Regions from separate parts of the Pseudoalteromonas sp. GCY genome, predicted to be linked through region 2. Evidence: predicted binding sites of a transcription regulator. Region 2 holds the regulator's gene; the other holds the start of a gene.

The links. The regulator ArgR, encoded in region 2, controls arginine synthesis, uptake and breakdown. The targets are predictions, from matches to a motif close to ANTGAATANNTATTCANT.
Region 1: the regulator ArgR is predicted to act here: its motif matches at 2,452-2,469, upstream of JJQ94_RS07135 (aspartate aminotransferase family protein).

What each region holds. Positions count from the first base shown of each region.
Region 1 is NZ_CP068023.1:431,897-439,405, forward strand. Features, by position in the region: gene trpS (tryptophan--tRNA ligase) at 1-30, shown strand, start outside; gene JJQ94_RS07125 (anthranilate synthase component II) at 216-797, shown strand; gene JJQ94_RS07130 (HDOD domain-containing protein) at 1,017-2,192, shown strand; gene JJQ94_RS07135 (aspartate aminotransferase family protein) at 2,550-3,761, shown strand; gene astA (arginine N-succinyltransferase) at 3,829-4,842, shown strand; gene astD (succinylglutamate-semialdehyde dehydrogenase) at 4,858-6,330, shown strand; gene JJQ94_RS07150 (DUF3802 family protein) at 6,483-6,818, shown strand; gene JJQ94_RS07155 (OsmC family protein) at 6,922-7,335, shown strand; gene speD (adenosylmethionine decarboxylase) at 7,421-7,509, shown strand, end outside.
Region 2 is NZ_CP068023.1:3,185,754-3,193,262, reverse strand. Features, by position in the region: gene JJQ94_RS19700 (SPFH domain-containing protein) at 1-1,519, opposite strand, end outside; gene JJQ94_RS19695 (OB-fold-containig protein) at 1,603-2,214, opposite strand; gene argR (transcriptional regulator ArgR) at 2,627-3,094, opposite strand; gene mdh (malate dehydrogenase) at 3,336-4,268, shown strand; gene serA (phosphoglycerate dehydrogenase) at 4,349-5,578, opposite strand; gene rpiA (ribose-5-phosphate isomerase RpiA) at 5,590-6,243, opposite strand; gene JJQ94_RS19670 (5-formyltetrahydrofolate cyclo-ligase) at 6,348-6,977, opposite strand; gene JJQ94_RS19665 (hypothetical protein) at 6,974-7,507, opposite strand.

The DNA of each region.
Region 1 (7,509 bases), 1.4 Mb from region 2:
GACGCCGTCGGTTTTATTCCTCGCGGTTAATAAAAAACAAAGAAAGACACCATTTATGGTGTCTTTTTGTATTACAAGGGCCTATCGCCTCTTGGTTTAAAGCAGATACTAGATATAAGAAAACCCTCCTGTTGAGTTCGTGATAAAATAGATTCATAACGAAGATCTTTACCTTAGTGGCGAATAGGCTGCTTGGTTCTTTTAGTGGTACCTACATGCTGTTGATGATTGATAACTATGATTCCTTTACCTACAACCTAGTGCAGTATTTTCAGCGCTTAGACGTGGACGTGCTGGTAAAGCGAAATAATGAAATCAGCGCCTCACAAATCAAGCCGCTTAATCCCAAATATGTTGTGCTATCTCCTGGCCCTTGTAGTCCTGATGAAGCAGGGATTTCGCTTGAAGTCGTAAAACGCTTACAGGGGCAAATCCCTATTCTTGGCATTTGCCTTGGTCATCAAACTATTGCACAAGCTTTAGGTGGTAAAATCATTCGAGCAAAACAAGTGATGCATGGTAAAACGTCTCAAGTGCACCATAACAATATGGGTGTATTTCAAGATCTGCCATCACCATACGAAGTATGCCGCTACCACTCTTTGGTTGTTGAGCAAAGTAGCTTACCAAAATCTCTAGCCGTAACGGCTTGGACACAGACGCAAGAGGGTGAACGTGATGAAATTATGGGACTCTTAGCTGCCGATAGAGCACTAGAAGGAGTGCAATTTCACCCAGAAGCTATCCTCACGGAACACGGCTTAGCATTACTTGATAACTTTATAAAACGCTTCTAAAGTTTAAACAAAACCAACAGAGTTTCGCCTAGGTGTTATATATCCATATTTGCCGCGCTTTTGTTGGTTAGACTAGGGTCTAGTTTTTGATACATAACTTTTTGATTCTATTGTGCGCAATATCAAATCATAATATTGCTTTTACTGGTATAATGTTAATCAGTAAGACGATTCTGTGAGTGCTTAACTCAGTGTTTTTCTTTTAGATAAGTAGCATGCATGACGCAAGAAAATAAGCAAATTAGAATGGCACAAGCGCTGTCCGAACGTGCCCATGACCTTCTTATCAGCCTCAACTTTGCGCAGAAGCAAATAGGCTATATTCATACATTTGATATTAGCTACGGTGAGAATATCGCACAGCGCACTATGCTAGAGGTGGAAATTGCTGCGGCTGCAAAACGCCAAGAAAGCAGCACAAGTCATCACAAATATATTGCCAAAGCGAGTAAGCATCTACATTCGGTTATCGAAGAAGCTATTACAAAGCAACTGCATGACCTTGATAATATCTATCATGAAGTCATTGGTGTTCAAGACTCTGTTCCTGCTATCTTAGACATTCTTGCGGTGCGCTCAGCTTCGGTTGGGCGTTTAGAGCCTTTGGTCAATGATTTAAGTTGGTTGGGTCGTGAGCTGGTTTCGCTAGTCAACTTGCCACAGTATCGCAAAAAAAACAGTAAAGGTACGTCCATTAAGGTCGACACGCCGGCATTAGCATTGAGGTACTTAGGCCTTGAGAACTTGCAAATGGTGATCCCGACAATGGCAGTGAGACATTGGATGCCGCATGCAACAGAGCCGTTTACTCTGATGAAACGTAAATTACGCGAGCTGAGTATGAGTACGGCTATTGCGGCAAAAGAGCTGGCACCATTTTTTGGGGTAAAAGAACAGCATGCATTTACCTTGGGCATGTTACTAGAACTTGGGAAAGTGGCCTTGATCCGTCTTTATTTACGCACCTTCGAAAAGGTGTGGCAAGCCAAGGTGCAAATAGCACGAGACAAAAAGCAAAAAGACCTACACACCGCATTAATGGAGTTATCTCCTGATCCGTTATTTTTACGTAACTTATTGATAGAACATTCGGCAGAGATTTCACGTAAGCTAATTGAAAAAATGGAGCTACGTTATTTGCCCTTTAATGCCGTCATGGAAGAGTATGCGCAAACTTATCTACCAAATGCGCATAAAAACATTGCCGACCCATTACCACTGACGCAAGTGATGCAAAAAGCCTATGGTTACGCACAACTACTTGTTTTAAAAGATAGTCAGTTGATTGAAGACGACGAAGCTGAGACTTTGCTCAATCATTTAGAACTTACCGAGGAAATGCGTCAGCAATTAGCAAAATGTGCGTTCCATAACCTGCAGTTGACGATTTTGTAAAAAAAATTGAAATTTTTTTTGCGACTATTCATTCAAAACCTAATCTTAAATGATCTGTGCAAGGCTGCACGGCGCTTGCTTTGCCCTAAATATCTGCCCTAGATAGTTATTCACTTGAGTTGAGAATATATGTTAAACCCTTGAATACTAAGGGCTGAGAACGTGGTATAAGTGAGACAAATGGCGCTTTTTCTGGAATAATGAGCGTATGAATTTTGTGCCATCAAGGGGCGGGTCAAAATACATAGCACCGAATTGGTGTGAATAAATATCCTATCAAGTGGCGGCAACGCGCCGACCTCCAAAAGGAAATGACTCCTTGTTTGCACTTTCACTCACCAAATATGAGGAAATAAAATGACTATCAATCGTGAATTGTTTGACGACGTAATGGTACCTAACTACGCACCTTCAGCGGTAATTCCAGTGAAAGGTGAAGGTTCTCGAGTATGGGATCAGGAAGGTCGTGAGTACATCGACTTTGCTGGTGGTATCGCAGTTAACTGTCTAGGTCATTGTCACCCAGCTTTGGTGGGCGCGCTTAAAGAGCAAGGCGAGAAAATTTGGCATCTGTCTAACGTGATGACCAATGAGCCTGCACTACGTTTAGCGAAAAAGCTAACCGATGCCACGTTTGCAGAGAAAGTCTACTTTGCAAACTCAGGTGCAGAAGCGAACGAAGCGGCGCTTAAGTTAGCACGCCGTTGGGCACTAGATAAGTTTGGTGCTGAAAAGTCGCAAATCATCTCTTTCAACAAAGGTTTTCACGGCCGTACTTTCTTCACTGTGACCGTAGGTGGTCAAGCTGCATACTCTGATGGCTTTGGTCCAAAGCCGGGCGACATTGTTCACACAGACTATAACGATTTAGCGGCATTTGAAGCGCTTATCTCAGACAACACTTGTGCTGTGATGATGGAGCCGCTACAAGGCGAAGGTGGCATCATTTCACCAACGGCTGAGTTTGTAAAAGGTGTTCGCGAGCTGTGTGACAAGCACAACGCGCTACTTATTTTTGATGAAGTGCAAACAGGTGTTGGCCGTACTGGTGATCTGTATGCATACCAAGGTTTAAACGTAACCCCTGATATTTTAACAACGGCTAAAGCACTTGGCGGTGGTTTCCCTATCGGCGCGATGATCACAACGACTGAGATTGCTGCGCACCTAAAAGTAGGCACTCACGGTTCTACATACGGCGGTAACCCGCTGGCCTGTGCGGTTGCAGAAGCGGCATTTGACACAGTAAACACAACAGCAGTACTTGATGGCGTAAAAGCAAAAGAGCAGCTGTTCCGTGATCTACTAAACGACATCAACGAAAAGTACAATGTATTCAAAGAAGTACGTGGTAAAGGTCTATTACTTGGTGGTGTAGTCACTGAAAAGTACGAAGGCAAAGCAAAAGAATTCTTGGTTGAAGGGATCAAGCAAGGCGTGATGTCACTTGTTGCAGGTGCAAACGTAGTACGCTTCACTCCATCTCTTGTTATTCCAGAAGCTGACATTCGCGAAGGGATGGCACGTTTTGAAAAAGCCGTTGCTGCGGTAGTTGCTAACAACGCTTAATACTGGTTGCAAGGTCACCTTTTGGTGGCCTTGTTGTTATCCACATTTTTGAGGAGTAAGCGGGCTCATGATGATCCTTCGCCCAATCCAAGAAAGCGATTATCCAGCGCTTTTAAACATTGCTCACGAATCAGGTCACGGTTTTACCTCTTTGCCTGTAAACGAAGAGCTATTACAGAAGAAGATTGCACGCTCAGTTGCTTCCTTTGGCAAGCAAGCAGACAAGCCTTTTGATGAAGGCTATTTATTTGTATTAGAAGATACTGAAACAGGCGAGGTGGTTGGTACCAGCGGTATCGAAGCTGCGGTTGGTTTAGATGATGCGTTTTATCATTATCACCTAAGCAAAGTGATCCACTCTTCACGCACACTCGATGTTTATAAAGCAGTGGATATTTTAACGCTATGTAATGACTATACTGGCGCGACGGAATTATGCACCCTGTTTTTAAAAGATGGCTATCGCAAAGGCGCAAACGGCAAATTGCTGTCGCGCTCTCGCTTTATGTTTATCAATCAACATCGTGATCGTTTTGCTGAAACCGTTATCGCGGAAATGCGCGGTGTTTCTAACGAACAAGGGGAAAGTCCGTTCTGGCAATGGCTTGAAGAGCACTTCTTCTCGATGGATTTCCCGACAGCGGATTATTTAACGGGGATCGGCCAAAAGGTCTTTATTGCTGAATTAATGCCTAAGTACCCAATCTACGTAAACCTGCTTAGTAAAGAAGCACAAGCGGTGATTGGTGAAGTTCACGACAATACGCGTCCTGCTATTGAGCTACTAAAAAGCGAAGGTTTCACATTTAATGGTTATGTTGATATCTTCGACGCGGGTCCAACGGTAGAAGCAAAAGTGGGGAATATCCGCACGGTTCGCAATAGTGAAACTCGTACTGTAAAAATAGGCGAAAGCAACGGTGGATTCCCTGTTATGGTCGCAAATGGTAAACTTGTTGATTATCGCGCGGCGGTGATCGAGTTAGCCCTGAGTGATAGCAATGAAGTAACGCTTGCTCCACATGTTGCCGCGGCGCTAAAAGTTGAAGAAGGCGATCAAGTAAGCCTAGTAAAGATTTAAGATTGGGAACAGATTATGACAACACATGCAGCACAACTAATAAATGGTGAGTGGATTGCAGGACAAGGCGCAAGCTTTAGCTCTGTAAACCCAGCAAACAACGACGTTATTTGGAGCGCAAACGCAGCTACTGCTGAGCAAGTTGATGGCGCAGTAACAGCTGCTCGTGAAGCTTTCTATTCATGGAGTGACATGAGCTTTGAAGCGCGCCTAGAAATTGTTAAGCGTTTCGCTGAAGTACTAAAAGAAAATAGCGAAGAGCTTGCTATTGCAATTGCTAAAGAAACGGGTAAGCCACTTTGGGAAACTCGTACAGAAGCGGGTGCTATGGTAGGTAAAATCGCGATTTCTGAGAAAGCCTATCAAGAGCGCACAGGTGTTGTTGAAAATCCAATGCCAGTTGGCCGTGCCGTGATCCGTCACAAGGCGCACGGTGTAGTTGCTGTATTTGGCCCATATAACTTCCCAGGTCACTTACCTAATGGCCACATCGTACCTGCGCTACTTGCCGGTAACACGGTTATCTTTAAGCCATCTGAACTAACGCCATATGTTGCTGAGCTAACGCTTAAATACTGGCAACAAGCGGGTCTTCCTGCTGGTGTAATTAACCTAGTTCAGGGTGAAGTTGAAACAGGTAAAGCACTTGCGTCACACGCAGGTATTGACGGCTTATTCTTTACTGGCTCTTCTCGTACGGGTCACTTGCTACATGAGCAATATGCAGGTCAACCGGGTAAGATCCTAGCGCTTGAAATGGGTGGTAATAACCCACTCATCGTAAAAGACGTAGCGGATACAAAAGCGGCAGTACACGACATTATTCAATCTGCGTTTATCTCAAGCGGTCAGCGTTGTACTTGTGCTCGTAAACTATTCCTTCCTGCAGGTGAACAAGGTGACACAATCCTTGAGCAACTGATCAAAGCAACTAAAGCGATTAAAGTGGGTAACTTTGACGATGCAGATCAACCATTCATGGGCTCAATGATCTCAAATGCTGCCGCCGCTGGCATGGTAAAAGCACAGCAACAGCTTGTTGAGCTCGGTGGTGAGTCGCTTATCGAGCTGACGCACACAGAAGGTACAGGCTTTGTGACACCAGGGATCATCGAATGTACTAACATTGCAGACTTCCCTGATGAAGAGCACTTCGGTCCGCTGTTAAAAATATTCCGCTACACAGACTTTGACGCGGCTATCGAAAAAGCGAACGAGACAAGCTTTGGCTTATCTGCAGGTCTGCTTGGCGACAACGAAGCTGACTACGACCGTTTCTTACGTCGTATTCGCGCAGGTATCGTAAACTGGAACCGCCCAATCACTGGCGCTTCAAGTGCCGCTCCGTTTGGTGGTATCGGTGCATCAGGTAACCATCGTGCAAGTGCATACTACGCGGCAGATTACTGTGCATACCCAGTGGCTTCTGTGGAACTAGAAAAGGTAACTTTACCTTCTAGCTTGAGCCCAGGTTTATCTTTGGATTAAAATGCCAATATTGAGGTTTACTCAATAAAAATTGATAAGAAAAGCAGCTTCGGCTGCTTTTTTGTGTCTAGTTGACTACAAAAGTAGCAATCGAAAAAACTTTCTGCTTAAATCAATAGGAGATGTCTTTGATAGGTTCGGGTGAGCAAAGTATGGTTTTAGATAAACAAGGGTACGATGATTTAGTCATGTATTTGACGCAAAACTTAGCCTTGTTTGAGAAGTCTGGGACGGTTGAACCAGGGGCTCCAACAGTCATGGAATTAATCGAAGATGTGATCGCTGAAAACGTTATCCGTATATGCGAGCAGCATACTGAGTTATCTACAGAGCAGCGCAGCATGATTGTGCGAGAGGTAGATGGCATTGTGTATGACTTACAAGAAGTGCTATCAAGTGTTGTTGATAGACGTGTCACCGTAGAACAAAAAGAATTTATCGAAGAATTCGCAGGTTTGGTCAAAAACCTGTTTGATTCTGCTGTATAGCTTGGCACAATCACTATCGACAGTGTAGAAAACATACTTAGAGGCAATTCTAGGTTTAAGATACACCGCCATTTGGCGGTGTTATGCTTTATAGAGGATAACTATGTTAGCTAGCGTAAAATGGGTTGAAGGAGATACCTTTATCGGTCGCTCTGCGTCGGGACATAATGTGGTATTTGATGCCAGTTCTGATAGTGCTGCGCCAAGTCCAATGGAGATGGTGTTAATGTCAGCGGGATGTTGTTCGTCAGTCGATGTAGTCAGCATTCTACAAAAGGCGCGTCAGGATGTTACCGACGTGGAAGTAAAATTAACCGCAGAGCGCGCAGAAAGTGCACCTCGGGTTTTTACCAAGATCAATTTACACTTCGTGGTGAAAGGGCGTAATGTCTCTGAAAAACACCTAGAAAGAGCCGTAAGTTTATCTGCTGAAAAGTATTGTTCAGTGGCATTAATGCTTGAAAAAGCAGTAGAAATTACGCATAGCCATGAAGTGGTTGAAATTGACGAAAAATAACGCTTTTTCATAGCGCTATTTTCGTATAAAATCCGCGAACTTTTGTTTCTGCAGCGCAGATTTTTTGTATTAAGGTGGGTCTATCGTGAACAAGCCCTTTGATAAAATTAAACTCCATGGCTTTAACAACTTAACTAAGAGTTTAAGCTTTAGCATTTACGATATTTGCTACGC
Region 2 (7,509 bases):
CCATTGCTGCTTGTACTTCGGCTTCGGCGCGGCCAATATCACGTTTACCTTGTGCTTCGGCTTCTAGTTTTTGCTGTAGCACTTTGGCGTCTGTTTCACCCTGTATCGCACTTGCAGCGGCTTTAGCCTTAATGATATCGGCTTCTGCAAGACCAGGCGCTGCCGCTTCAACCTGAGCAGCTTCGGCAAGAATTTTCTTCGACTCAGCGGTTTGGTTCGCAATACGCAGCTCCGCCGCAGCCATTTTTTCCATTTCACGGGCTTTAAATTCGGCAGCTTGCTCTTTAGCTTTAGCCGCTTCAATATCTTTAACCAACGCTTCTTCGGCCTCTGCTTGAGCAAGAATAATTTTCGCTTGCTTCTCACGCTCGGCTTCAGCAATACATTGCACGTCTTTGATGCGCTCTTGTTCCTCGGCAACGGTTTTCTCAACGGCAACCCGTTCACGCTGAACATCGGCAATCTCTTTACGTTCAACTTCTAGCGCTTTGGCCTTTTGAATACGTAGTATTTCGGTTTCACGCTCACGTTCGATAATTTCAATCTGGCGAGAACGCGTGACTTTTTCTTCTTCTATGCCGAGTAAGCGAAGGCGATTTTGCTCTGCAACATCGATTTCGCGTTGTTTGTTGTGTTCTGCAATTGCAATTGCTTCGTCCGCTTTGAGGCGTGCTTCTTCGGCCTTTAAGCGCTCTTCATGCTTAACACGTTCAGCTTCAGCGGCTTCGCGAGCGCGCACCGACTCGATTTCACGGCGTTGTCTCGCGCTGGCATCTTCACGTTGGCGCTCGACTTCTGCGGCTTTTTCAAAGGCAGCTTGGTTTTGGTTGTCGATTTGCGCTTTTTCATCACATTTAAGCTGGTTAGTTTCTACGTTTTGGCGTGAGGTTTTTTCGGTAATACGGCGAATACCTTCAGCGTCAAGAATGTTATTTGGATCTAACTTGTCGATCGAGGTTTGTTCAAGATAATCAATTGCTACATCTTCTAACGTATAGCCAGATAAATCTTGTCCAATCACTTCTTTAATAGAATCTCGGAACTCATTACGATGTGTAAATAGCTCCTCAAAATTCATGCGCTTACCAACGGTTTTCAAGGCTTCGGAGAATTTTGCCTCAAATAATGCTTGTAAGGTTTCTGGTGCAGATGCGCGGGCACAGCCAACTTGTTTCGCAACGCGTAGGATATCTTCTTTGTTTTCGTTTACGCGAATGTAAAAAGTAATGGCGATGTCAGCACGGATATTATCTTTACAGATCAGGCCGCTGTTTTCACGACGCTCTAGTACCATGCGGTTAGTTGAAATATCCATGACTTCCATTTTATGGATCACAGGTAGCACAATGCCGCCCGTTGTCGTGACATCCGGCTCGTTTTTCATCTTGTTGATGATCAATGCCTGACCTTGTTCAACCTTGCGGTAGAACTTTCCAATCAGAAGTAGAATGGCAAAAATAATGACGATGGATATGCCCACGATTGCGAGCACCGGTCCGAGGTTGTTTAGAAATTCCATGTTTTTTCCTGCGTTGCGCTATGTTGTTTGAGTTGGTATTAGCTATGCCAACTCGTTCCTAAATTCCGTTATTTTCCGTACTATTACCAAGGTTTAGCCACAATCGTGTAGCTATGTGTAAGGGTGTCATGTTCGATAAGTAAGGCACAGTCTCCTAGTGTGAAAGTGTTATCTTCATCCGAGCGCACTTCGATGAGTTGCTCCGTTCCTTGAATATATACTCTGGCTTGACCGAAAGTGTTGCTAACTTTTGATGTTGCAATAACGCATTCGAGCCCAACCAGCGCTTGCTTAGAAGTGGTTTCTTGGCTTTCGAAAAAGCGTCGTAATGGCCTTACAATTACAGCGGTTAGTGGTAATGCAACAATGAGGCTGGCAAGCATAAATACCGTGCCCATCAGGTAGTAAAAAATGCCATTGCCCAATAGATAAGCAAAAAACTGTTGCACATAAATACTGATAATCCAACCCAGCGCGATGATTAAACTCAGTGAAATACTCACTGGGACGCCACCAAAAGCGACCTCCCAAAAAGAACCAGAGCTTGCGCCTTCGGCTTCAATATCAATATCGCCTTCTAAGATATCGATATCAGTAAAACCGAGTAAAGCAATTAACCAGAACAACAACACTATGAGTAATAGTGTTGAAAAAATAACAGTGGGAAACGTAAATGCAGTATTTAAAAATTCCATTGCTGTTCCTTAGTTCCTTGTATTTCCTTTTAAGCGGTTAAGTAAGTGAATTGTCCACTCAGCGCCATAAGGTGTCTTTGTGTTTATCAAGCGGTGAGTTCCGCATCATAGAATGTGAGATGATTGAGTGAAGCGAATAGCGTTCGTGTCCGGTAAGACGGAGACACTGTAGGAAACAAATCCGAGAAGCTAGTCAATCAGCTTAAAAACCATCCATGCGTAGTGAGAAAGCCTCACATGTGTTTCTAAAGTTGCCACAATTAGACATATTATGTCAAACGTTTTTTTGCTGTAAAGATAAGCAATTTATTCTGTTTATCGTGATAGTGGAAAGCGTGCTTGTTGGGGGAAAGTATCAAGGTAAGTGCTAAGTAAGTGCTAACTTGTGAGTTAGCACTAATAAAATAATAGACTAAACGTTATCGAACAGGGTTTTTACTTTATCTAAAGTAACGTCGATTTCAGATACTTTGGCAGGCGCAATAAAAATCGTGTCATCGCCAGCAATGGTACCTAATACGCCGTCTGCGGTGCCTAATGAGTCAAGTAGCCTCGCAATTAATTGTGCAGCACCAGGACTGGTTCGAATAATAATCATCATTTCGTTGTGCATAATATCAACGACTAACTGACGCAAAGGGCTTTTTGCTGTTGGAACGCTCATTTCAGCGGGTAAGCAGTAAACCATTTCTTGCTTAGCATTACGTGTACGCACAGCACCAAACTTGCTCAGCATGCGCGACACTTTGCTCTGACTGACGTTGTCAAACCCTTGTTGTTTTAGAGCATCAACAATTTCACCTTGAGAGCCAAAGTTTTCTTCTTTTAAAATGGCTTTAAATGCTTTGATCAGTGCTTCTTGTTTTTCTTGCGGCTGCATAGTCTGTCTTCTTTTACGGCTAATCTTTAAATTCTACACAAAACCGCCGAGATTCCCAAATTTGCGCGATCAAAATGGCAGTCGTAAAGCATAAGTGTACAAAGTGTCGCGATCTTTACACTTTTATTTAAGACATTAGTCAAAAAATCTCGAAAATAACCGTGATTAATTTGTGTTTAACAGCGCTTTTCATTATCTTTACTGCACACTCAATTTCACCTTCAAATTATGGAGAATCCAAATGAAAGTTGCTGTATTAGGTGCCGCTGGCGGTATCGGTCAAGCTCTATCTTTATTGCTTAAAAATGGTCTTCCAGCTGGCTCTGAGTTAGCGCTTTATGACGTTGCACCTGTTGTACCTGGTGTTGCAGTTGACTTATCTCACATCCCAACTGCGGTAAAAGTAGCGGGTTATGGTAAAGACGACCTAGACCCAGCTCTTGCTGGTGCTGACGTAGTGCTTATCCCTGCTGGTATGCCTCGTAAGCCTGGTATGGACCGCGCTGACCTATTCAACGTTAACGCAGGTATCATCAAGACACTTGCTGAAGGTATCGTTAGAAGCTGCCCTAAAGCACTTGTTGGTATCATCACAAACCCAGTAAATGGCACGGTACCAATCGTTGCCGAAGTGTTCAAAAAAGCAGGTACTTATGATCCAGCTCGCGTATTCGGTGTAACAACGCTTGACGTTATCCGCGCTGAAACCTTCATCGCAGAGCTTAAAGGCCTAGATGTTGCTGAAGTTAAGATCCCAGTAATTGGTGGTCACTCAGGTACTACAATTCTACCTCTGCTTTCTCAAGTTGAAGGTGTTGAGTTCACTGACGAAGAAGTTGCTGCACTAACGACTCGTATCCAAAACGCGGGTACTGAAGTGGTTGAAGCTAAAGCGGGTGGCGGTTCAGCTACACTTTCAATGGGTGCAGCAGCAGCACGTTTCTGCTTCTCACTAGTGAAAGGTCTACAAGGTGAAGAAGTACTTGAGTACGCATACGTTGAAGGTAACACAGGCGATGCAACATTCTTTGCACAGCCAGTTATCCTTGGTCAAAATGGTGTAGAGAAGTTACTTCCTTACGGTGAGCTAAGCGCGTTTGAGCAAAAAGCAAAAGACGACATGCTAGCGACACTTGAAAAAGACATCAAAGAAGGTGTTGATTTCATGGCGTAAGCCGGATTGATACAAAAAACCAGTCGCTTCACAGTGACTGGTTTTTTATGCCTGAGGTATAAGACCTCAAATGATTCTTCTTAGTGAAGAATACGTGCTCTGATAGTTCCTTCAACCGCACTTAACTCTTTCAACGCCACTTCAGAGTGGTCGCTATCGACGTCGATAACTACGTAACCAATAGATTCATCCGTTTGTAGGTATTGCGCCGCAATATTGATACCGTGCTGAGCGAACGCTTGGTTGATTTGCGTTAGTACGCCTGGGCGGTTTACGTGTACGTGTAATAAACGACTTCGGTTTGATAATTCAGGTAGAGAAACTTCCGGGAAGTTAACTGCTGTGACTGTTGAACCATTATCTGAATACTTCGCCAACTTGCCCGCGACTTCCACACCGATGTTTTCTTGTGCTTCTTGCGTAGAGCCACCAACGTGTGGGGTTAGCAGTACATTGTCAAACTCGCGTAGTGGTGAGACAAATTCTTCATGATTAGATTTTGGCTCAACGGGGAATACATCGATAGCAGCGCCGGAAAGTTTCTTAGCCGCTAATGCTTCAGCTAAGGCGTCGATATCAACAACCGTTCCGCGTGATGCGTTAATTAGAATTGCGCCTTGCTTCATCACTTCAATTTCAGCCATGCCGATAAGGTTTTTGGTCTGTGATGTCTCTGGCACATGCAAACTGACCACGTCCGCTCTTTGTAGCAATTGCGTAAGCGTGTGTAACTGCGTTGCGTTGCCGAGCGTGAGCTTATCTTCGATGTCATAAAACTCGACGTTCATACCGATATTCTCAGCCATAATGCCAAGCTGGGTGCCAATGTGACCATAACCAATAATACCCAGCGTTTTACCACGGGCTTCGTATGAACCGTCGGCAGATTTATCCCACTCACCGCGATGCGCCTTTGCGTTACGCTCAGGAACACGGCGCAGTAACAAGAGAATTTCACCTAGTACGAGTTCAGCCACAGAGCGGGTGTTAGAAAATGGCGCGTTGAATACGGCGATACCGCGTTTTTTAGCGGCATCCAAATCCACTTGGTTGGTGCCGATGCAGAAACAGCCAATAGCGACCAGCTTTTCAGCCTGTTCTAATACTGCTTCTGTAAGGTGAGTACGCGAGCGGATCCCGACAAAGTGAGCGTCCTTGAGCCGCTCGATCAGCTCAGGCTCCGGTAAGGATGTTTTAACGTAGTCTATGTTGCTATAACCGTTGCGCTTTAACGTCTCAACGGCGCTTTGATGTACGCCTTCTAACAACAAAATTCGAATTTTATCCTTTGATAACGAAACCTTGCTCATCTGTAATCTCACTAGTTGATTTTAGGCCCTTCTGGAGTGCCTGTTATTACAACGTCAGCGCCACGCGCGGCAAATAAGCCATTAGTCACGACGCCAACAATCTGGTTAATTTTTTCTTCAAGCGCTTTAGCTGCGCTAATTTTTAGGCCATGCACATCAAGAATGACATTGCCGTTATCAGTGATGACGCCTTGGCGGTATACCGGATCGCCACCTAGTTTTAGTAACTCTCTAGCCACGTAGCTACGCGCCATTGGGATCACTTCAACAGGTAGTGGAAATGCACCTAGAGTCTCAACATGCTTAGTATTATCAACAATACAAACAAATTTCTTGGCGACGGCTGCAACGATTTTCTCGCGCGTCAGTGCTGCGCCACCGCCTTTTATCATTTCGTTGGTGCTGTTGATTTCATCTGCACCATCAACATATACCGCAAGCTCTGACACATCGTTTAACTCGAAAACTTCAATACCAAGTGCTTTTAGCTTCTCTGTTGAAGCTTCAGAGCTTGATACTGCCCCTTTGATTTGATCCTTGATACTGCCAAGCGCATCAATAAAGTGGTTTACCGTTGAGCCTGTACCAACCCCAACAATGGTGTTTTCTTCTACATAGTTCAAAGCTGCCCATGCTGCGGCTTTTTTCATTTCATCTTGAGTCATAACGCTACACTTAGTTGTCATTGAAGTTGTATGGAGTATAACTCAATCAAAGTGTCAGCGTCATGGTCAAAAGCGCCTCAAAATGCGCTTAACTGTTTGCCTGCTCAATTATTTTTTGGCCAAGTGTATAGTTGGGTTGGAGTGAGGATAGTTGGGAGCGGTACATCCCAAGCTGCTGTTGGTAAGCTTGGAACTTGCTGGCAATCATGAGCAAGGCCAACAAGTGCTGGTTTAGCTCGCTGCTCAGCGTAGTGTAACGCTAATGTTCTATCGTAGTACCCACCGCCCATACCGAGGCGATTACCTTGCTCATCAAAAGCAACCAGAGGCATCAACAGTAAATCCAATGATGCAAGCGGTGCCACAGCTGAACAATCTAACTTAGGTTCCAAGATAGCATAGCGATTTGCCTTCATGGGTGAGTTTTTTTCATACTTCTGGAAGAGTAAATTTGCAGGATTGAAGGGGTGGATTACGGGTAAGAAAACCTGGTGTTTTTTGTCCCAAAGCGATTGAATTAAAAGGGATGTATCTAGTTCGCCATCGTTTTGAATATAGACCCCTACATTGGCATTTTCTGGGAGGTTTATTTGTTGAAAAAAATTAATGTTGAGATGTGCCGCGGCTGTCTTCTGTTGCTCTGCTGATAGCGAGTTTCTTGCATTTCTAATCGTTTTTCTCAAATTAGCACGAGTAACTTGAGATTTATTTATGTTGTTATTAGTTTTATTCATTCTAACGCGAGCCACTCAGGGAAAAACAAACTTACACCAAGCAGAATAAATAAAATAATTAATACAGCGAGCAGATAATATAGCCAAGTCTTAGATTTAGCCGGAGGGCTAGGTTCAAAGTCCAGTTCATCAAATAGCTCCTTCGTCTCCCATTCTTCGTCTGTTGTATCTTCTATTTTAGTATGGGGAGTTGGTGCTACGCGTTGCTCGAGCTCCTCTAATCGCTCTTCGATACGTATTAGACTGCTTGTGATGTAATCCAGCGCTTCAAATACGCGCTCTTGATCTGCGTTGGTCGGAGTAGCGGCTGTTTGGCTTTGCAGCTTGGCATTGATCCCCGCGCTTGCAAGTAATTTTACCTGTTTTAGCGCTTTGGCTTTATCCGCAGGAGCAAACAAGTTTTTGCCAGCGTAAAATTGCTGGATCTTTGAAGGTGAGGTTTTCAACCTGTCTGCAATTGCGATAGCGGCGCTTTGTTGATCCTTACCGTCGGCCATGCCAACGAAGACGACTTTAAACTGCTCGTTCATGG